2 regions of the Vibrio spartinae genome follow, and region 1 is predicted to be linked to the other one. Evidence: riboswitches for the same ligand, from Rfam matches in the RefSeq annotation. Region 1 holds a riboswitch; the other holds the start of a gene.

Region 1 (3,980 bases):
TCTTGTTTTGGATTGACCAACGTGTTGCAAAATATAGCAGTGTACCTCTCCATCGTCTGACAATCCGTGGGTTAAATGGGGTGGGGATCTTACTTCCTATTTTAGCATTGCTTTATTGTGGCGCATTTCTCCGGGCACAAAGCTTATTGATGCAATATCAACAGGGGCAATATATTTCACGACAGGCACAAATGTACGTGCCTTTAGTCTGGCATGATCAATTGATGAAAGCACAGCTCATTGATCAGTTGAAGCAAAAGAATACAAAACCGCATCGGCGGCCGCTGAGCACATATGTGCCTTGGCTGCTTGAGTTAATCCAGCGGCAGCCAAGGCCAGAATACTATCAGTTGCTTATAGCGTTATATCAGCATATCGGAGATACCAATCGTGCAGAGCAATCACGGATAGAGGCTGAGTTTTTATTTCCTCAATATCCTTTTACGCCTCAGGACAGACCGCCTATTGCATCGTCCGATCTTAAGTGATTTCATTGCTTGCTCTGAGTCAGTGCATCTTCCAATGCTTTCAGACAGAGTGCGATATTTTCGGCGCGGGCGCTATATCCCATGAGCCCGATCCGCCATGCATTACCGGCAAACTGACCTAATCCCGCACCAATTTCCAAATTATACTGATGTAGTAAATAATTTCTGACCCATGCATCGTCAATCCCTTCAGGAATTCGGACGGTATTCAATTGTGGTAAGCGTTCTGATGCTTCAACGACAAACGTCAGCCCCAATTGTTCTAGACCTTGTTTCAGTTGTTGGTGCATCTGCTGGTGGCGATGCCATGACGACGTCAGTGATTCTTCTTGTAAGCGCACCAATGACTCATGGAGTGCGTATAACGTATTAACCGGTGCGGTGTGATGATAACTTCGTTTTTTTTGGCCACTCCAGTATCCCATGACCAAGGTTTGATCGAGAAACCAACTCTGAACTGGGGTTTTTCGCGCCTTGATTGCCTCAATTGCCGCCTGAGAAAAGGTCAGAGGAGACAGGCCGGGAACACAGGAAAGGCATTTTTGGCTTCCTGAGTAAACGGCGTCAAGTTGCCATTCATCCACCGCTAAAGGGACACCTCCTAATGAAGTGACTGCATCCACGATGGTCAACAAACCATATTGTTTGGCCAAATGACCTAGCGCTTTCGCATCACTGAGCGCTCCGGTCGAGGTCTCGGCATGGACAAACGCTAACACTTTCGCATCCGGATGTTGTTGAATCGCCTGTTCGACTTTTTCAACTGAAACACTTTCTCCCCATGCGTTATCCACCAGCACTGCGTTGGCACCACAGCGCACCACATTTTCCCGCATCCGTTCGCCAAAGACGCCGTTTCGGCAGACGATTACCTTGTCTCCCGGCTCCAGTAAATTGACGAAACAGGCTTCCATTCCGGCACTACCGGGGGCAGAAATCGCAATCGTAAATTCATTTTCGGTCTGAAATGCATATTGTAAAAGAGACTTCAATTCATCCATCATTTGAATAAATAACGGGTCAAGGTGCCCGATTGTCGGCCGGCTTAAGGCCTGTAAAACCCGAGGGTGAATATCAGACGGGCCGGGGCCCATGAGTGTTCTTTGCGGTGGAAAAAAACTGTGTACAGTCACAAGCTGACTCCTTTCATTGACACTTATCGGCAAGTGTTCAGGCTAACGTTTATCTGTGAGGAAAGCTATTCGACACAAGTCTAGTCAAATATTTTTCTGCGATCTGGGTATTTGGGTAAAAATTACCCAGCTTGATTCAATTTGTCATTGACATTGATAGGACAACAACGTTCAATACCTAAGCTATTAAGCAGAAGAGGAGCACTGCCCAGGCAGGTATTTTGTGGAGCCTCAACTCCAAGACAGAATACTCAGGGGGAGTAGTGCCGAGACAGTCCATAGTTGTGGGTGTGGATTGTCGGGTGAACGGGTTGAATCCCGTCAACTGTCATCAGTGCTCACTGATGAAGAGCTTCTGAGGTCTACTTTCATCAAATCGCCTCTATTTTTGCTCTAGAAATACTCTCTTCGAACATTGGACGTTGGTTATCCAACACAACATTTTTTTATTTTTAGGAAGTCGTGGGAGAAATGCCGTGAGTGCATTTAATGTCGCCAAATTTGGCGGAACAAGCGTGGCAAACTTCGAAGCAATGAGTCGTTGTGCTGCTGTCATCGAAAGTAATCCGGACACAAAGCTTGTTGTCAGTAGTGCCTGTTCTGGTGTGACAAATCTACTGGTCGAACTTGCCAACGGTGTTCAGGACACGGAAAGACGTACCGCTATCTTAGAACAATTATCTGACATCCATTTTTCAATCATTGAATCGTTGCAAGAACAAGAATCAGTCAAAGGTGCGGTTCAGGCGATTCTTGATACAGTGACGAGTCTCGCGGACGCTGCATCTTTTCAGGCCAGCAACAAACTGACCGACCATTTGGTTGCCTGTGGTGAATTAATCTCGACACATATTCTGACTCAGGTCCTCAAAGAACGGGACATCGATGCTGTCAGATTTGATATTCGTGATGTGTTACGCACCGATGGTCACTATGGCCGGGCTGAACCACAAGTCGAATTCACAGCCGTTCAAGCCAAAGAGAAACTGGCACCATTGTGTAAAAAACATCTGGTGGTGACACAGGGATTCATCGGTTCTGATGAGCAGGGGAATACAACCACACTGGGTCGTGGCGGGAGTGACTATTCAGCAGCACTGATTGCAGAAGCGGTTCAGGCATCCGGGCTGGAAATCTGGACAGATGTTTCCGGAATTTATACCACGGATCCACGCATCGTGCCTAACGCAGCGCCGATTCCTGAAATTAGCTTCAATGAAGCTTCAGAAATGGCGAACTTTGGCGCAAAAATTTTGCATCCTTCAACATTGCTTCCTGCGCTTCGGCATGGGATTCCCGTCTTTGTCGGTTCATCAAGAGAGCCTGAGAAAGGGGGGACATGGATTCGGAAACGCGTTGAAAATTCGCCTTATTTCCGGGCACTGGCATTGCGGGCCAATCAAACGATGGTGACGATTCGCAGTGCTAAAATGTTCCACGCGTATGGCTTTTTAGCCAAGGTTTTTGAAATTCTGGCCAAGCATAAAATCTCAGTTGATTTGATTACCACGTCAGAGATTAGTGTGTCGATCACGCTTGATCAGACGGACACCGCTGGTGGTGCGCCAGAGCTTCCTGCTGCTGCCCGGGCAGAGCTGGAAGAACTCGCTCATATTGAAGTCGAACGAAACCTGAGTCTGGTGGCTTTGATTGGCAACCATATGGAGACCAAGGGGTATGCCAAAGAGGTTTTCAGCACGCTGGGCGATTACAACATGCGCATGATTTGTTATGGCGCCAGTGATCATAATCTGTGTTTTCTTGTCGATGCTGACGACGCAAAAAGTGTCATCCAGAAACTGCATCAGGATCTGTTTGAGCCGCAAGACAACGGCTAAAACCGTCGAGAAAACAAGTCAGAACATTGATAAGAGGTTGGCGATGCCAACCTCTTTTTTTATGGCATTTTTCGATCAATCCTGAGTTTGCTTGTGCTTCGTCAATAGTGTCGAGACCAAGTGTCGAGCAGGATTGATCTGGTGGCGATTCGTTTGTGAGATGAGCCATGTTAAAGGTTGTATTAATTTAACCATTTGATTTTAATGTATAAAAAATAAAATCATACGAATGGCATGGTTATTGCCCCTTAGTTGATTATTTAGCTGTCAGGGGATGCTATGAAAAAATTTGTAGTTGCCGATCCTAAGAAGTGTATCGGATGTCAAACATGCATGGCTGCCTGTTCTGATGTTCACCAGAAAGTCGGATTGCAAAGTCACCCGCGTCTGACTGTGGTGAAAAATAACGATACAACGGTTCCGGTCATGTGTCGTCATTGTGAAGATGCACCGTGCGCAACGGTCTGTCCGGTACAGGCAATCACCAAAGAAGCTGACCGGATATTTCTGAATGAATCCAT
Region 2 (3,980 bases), 1.0 Mb from region 1:
ACCATCTTGTGCAATTTGTTCAGCAATTTGAGCCAGTTTTTCTTCTTGCTTTTCTCTTTCTGCTTGTTCTTTTTCTTCTGACTCTCTACGCTCTTCAACGACAGAGGTCAGTTTTTCTAAAGCTTCTTCTAACTGAACGAGTGTTAAATTACGTGCATAGGCACGTAAACTACGAATATTCAGTAGAGTTTTAGTTAGTTCCGACATTTTGTTATTCCCACAACTTTATTTAAACACAATGTAATAATAAACGTAGATATTTATTATGACAACATTAGTGAACTAATAATATATAAAAAAATTGGCAGAATCGTAAATTATTGTAAATGCTTGTGTCAAATTATCATTAATTACGATGAATATCATATATGAGCTTGATTTGTTAGCTTGAGTTAGTGATTGAGATTAATACGATGCGATTGATTGGTCTTTTGGTTTTTTTGGTTTAAAGAAAGGACAAACCTATTGCAAATGGTTCAGGTATTCGTACAATGGGCGCGTTCTAATTCGGTCATTAACATATACTGCCGTTACTTTGTCAAAATGGTAGTACATTGTGCTAGTCCGTGTAGAGGTGCAATCAAGATCAGTAAATCAAGCTAGGGTGATACCTATAATCTGGATTGAAAGGCTTTTTTGCCGAAGTGAACGTGTCTATCAGAGGCCGTTTGCTGGGGTTGTTCTCGAATAGGGGCAACACTGCCATAGTCTATTTATTTGTATAACTATGGAGCGCTACTGTAGGACTGGGTGAAACTAGATTGCTTTTCACTTAGTTCATCTTTGAATGACATAAACAGCTTATTCATATTATGACAATGCAGTAGGTCTCTTACCATATTAAATCATTGGTTATTGAAGATCATGACATTAGTTGATTTCTCCTCCTCCTTAATATCTCTTGTTCCGCCGATTGTTGCTTTGGGTATGGCGATCCTAACCAGACGAGTGCTGCTTTCTTTAGGCGTTGGCATTTTGTTAGGTGCTTTCCTGTTGAACGGCTATTCTCTGTTTTCTTCACTGGATTATATTCAAGGCAAAGTTTATACGCTGGTCATTGAAGATGGTGCAATAAACAGTTGGAACATGAGTATCATCGGCTTTCTCCTCCTGTTGGGGATGATGACCGCAATGTTGACGCTTTCTGGTGGTACACGTGCATTTGCATTGTGGGCGGATCAGAAAGTGAAGGGCAATAAAGGTGCACAACTGCTGGCTGCTTTTTTGGGCGTTTTTATTTTTGTCGATGACTATTTTAATAGTCTGGCAGTCGGCTCGATTTCTCGTCCGGTGACTGACCGGTTCGGTGTTTCACGCGCAAAACTCGCGTATATTCTTGATTCAACCGCAGCACCCATGTGTATTATCATGCCCGCTTCTAGCTGGGGTGCATATATTATGACCATTATCGGTGGAATTTTAGTGTCCCACGGTATGACCGAATATACACCGTTGAATGCATATATTGAGTTGATTCCGATGAATTTTTACGCCATCTTTGCCTTAGTTATGGTGTTCGCGATGATCGTTTTTCAATTAGATATCGGCCCGATGAAGCATCATGAGCATCGTGTGACATCCGGAATCGGGCGTAATGATCAGGCGGCAGAACTCAAAGATGAGCTCGATATTCAAGAAAGTGAATCGGGGCGAGTTCGTGACTTGATTGTGCCGATTATGGCATTGGTCATTGCGACCGTTGGCGCGATGATCTTTACCGGTGGGCAGTCGCTGACTGCTGCTGGTGAAACATTTAGTATTTTAGGGGCGTTTGAAAATACGGATGTGGGGATGTCTTTGATCGACGGTGGGTTGGTCGGGCTATTGATGGCGTTGTTTTCGGTATTGAGACAACGAATGCCGCTGGGTACTATCCTGAGAACGTTGCTGATTGGTATGAAGTCGATGTTCGGTGCAATCTTAGTGCTGTTTTTTGCATGGACGATTGGGGCGGTGATTAAAGACATGCAAACAGGGATCTACCTTTCGTCGATGACGCAAGGCAACATCCCGGTACACTGGTTACCGGCCATTCTGTTCGTGTTGTCAGGTCTCATGGCATTCGCGACCGGCACATCATGGGGAACGTTTGGCATCATGCTACCGATTGCCGGGGATATCGCTGGTGCAACCGAACTGGCACTGATGATGCCAATGTTAGCTGCGGTGCTCGCAGGTTCTGTTTTTGGTGATCACTGTTCTCCGATTTCTGATACCACGATCTTGTCGTCCACCGGGGCGCGGTGTAAACATATTGATCATGTTTCGACCCAGCTCCCTTATGCGTTATTAGTGGCGCTCATCTCGTTGATTGGTTATATCGTTTTAGGGCTGAGTGATTCTGTTGGCTTATCACTGCTGGTTACATTTGCTGTGTTTGTTGTTATCTGCTTTGGTCTACGTATACGTATACGACAGCAATCTCAAGAGAAGCGCTCTGAGCATGCCTGATCATGATTCGGTCTTATCAGGTGTGATATTTGTCTTATGAAGATTATTTGCATAAAAAGTCAAAAGAGGGGTTGCAAAACCCCTCAAGCTTGTATAGTGTGAAGAAAACTTGATAGGCAAGTTAAAGACTTTTCCAAGTATGCGCGGTTTTATTATGAAAAACAGTTTCGTTACGAACATTCATCACCATCATCATCCCTAAGTTATCTTTCGGGAGGTGAGCGCATACCCGGGAGATAAAATTCTCCCGGAGGTGAAATGAAAAATTCAATGAACCCTCGGGAGTAATTCCGAGGGTTTTTTTATATGCTTTACATCAAGAAACAGCGGACATCCGAAAGCGGAATGGATATTGAAAAGAACAATGATTGACAAGGAATTATTTATGCAAGCACAACAACGCCTGAGAATTGCAGTCCAAAAAAAAGGTCGCCTGAGTAAGGAATGTATGGCACTCCTGAAACAGTGTGGTGTGAAGTTTAATGTGATGGGGGAACAGTTGGTCGTCCACTCATTAAATATGCCGATTGATCTACTGTTAGTTCGTGATGACGATATCCCGGGATTAATTATGGATGGGGTCGTCGATTTGGGATTCGTGGGTGAAAACGTACTCGAAGAAGTCCGTTTGGATCGTCTGGCGTTGAATGAACCGAATGAGTTCGTTTCTTTAAGACGTCTGGAGTTCGGTGGATGTCGCCTGTCGATTGCGATTGATAAAGACAAGAGTTACAACGGCCCGCAAGATTTGAATGGGATGAGAATTGCGACGACGTATCCTCATCTGCTGAAAGCTTATATGGATCGTCAGGATATTCCATTTACCACCTGCATGTTGACAGGCTCGGTTGAAGTTGCACCGAGAGCGGGGCTTGCTGACGCGATCGCTGATTTAGTGTCAACAGGGGCAACACTGGAAGCCAATGGTCTCAAAGAAGTTGAAGTGATTTTTCAGTCTAAAGCGACTCTGATTCAGCGTCGTGGTGATTTTGCCGCCGATAAGGCTGCTCTGATCGACAAACTCCTGACTCGAATGCATGGTGTTCAGCAGGCGAAAGAATCGAAATATATCATGCTCCATGCCCCCGCAGAGAAACTGACAGAGATTAAGCAATTACTGCCTGGAGCGGAAGACCCAACAGTATTACCGTTATCAGCGGATAAATCAAAAGTTGCGGTGCATTTGGTGAGTACAGAGAACCTGTTCTGGGAAACGATGGAGCAGTTGAAAGCCTTGGGAGCCAGTTCGATTCTGGTTTTGCCGATTGAAAAAATGATGGAGTGATCATAATGAGAACGGTTGTATGGCAATCTTTAGACAAGGACCAGCAAGCTTCGATTTTGGAGCGTCCAGCGATGATTGAAGGTGCAAATGTCACGGCTGCTGTTGCTGCGGTGATTGAGCAAGTTCGCCAGAGTGGTGATCAGGCACTTCAAGCGTTGACTGAGAAGTTTGATCATGTGCGCCCGGAGAATATACGAGTCTCAACAGAGGAAATTCAAGCCGCTTCAGCGCGTCTTTCCGAAGA

What was found. Region 1 has a riboswitch for lysine ahead of lysC (lysine-sensitive aspartokinase 3). Riboswitches for the same ligand answer to the same signal wherever they lie in the genome.
Region 2: another riboswitch for lysine. It lies ahead of OCU60_RS10605 (Na+/H+ antiporter NhaC family protein); the one in region 1 lies ahead of lysC (lysine-sensitive aspartokinase 3).

What each region holds. Positions count from the first base shown of each region.
Region 1 is NZ_AP024907.1:3,474,586-3,478,565, reverse strand. It holds gene OCU60_RS15625 (PglL family O-oligosaccharyltransferase) at 1-488, shown strand, start outside; gene OCU60_RS15620 (pyridoxal-phosphate-dependent aminotransferase family protein) at 491-1,621, opposite strand; lysine riboswitch at 1,808-1,984, shown strand; gene lysC (lysine-sensitive aspartokinase 3) at 2,098-3,459, shown strand; gene OCU60_RS15610 (4Fe-4S dicluster domain-containing protein) at 3,739-3,980, shown strand, end outside.
Region 2 is NZ_AP024907.1:2,428,724-2,432,703, reverse strand. It holds gene OCU60_RS10610 (H-NS family histone-like protein) at 1-207, opposite strand, end outside; lysine riboswitch at 562-746, shown strand; gene OCU60_RS10605 (Na+/H+ antiporter NhaC family protein) at 865-2,451, shown strand; His leader region at 2,632-2,757, shown strand; gene hisG (ATP phosphoribosyltransferase) at 2,837-3,736, shown strand; gene hisD (histidinol dehydrogenase) at 3,742-3,980, shown strand, end outside.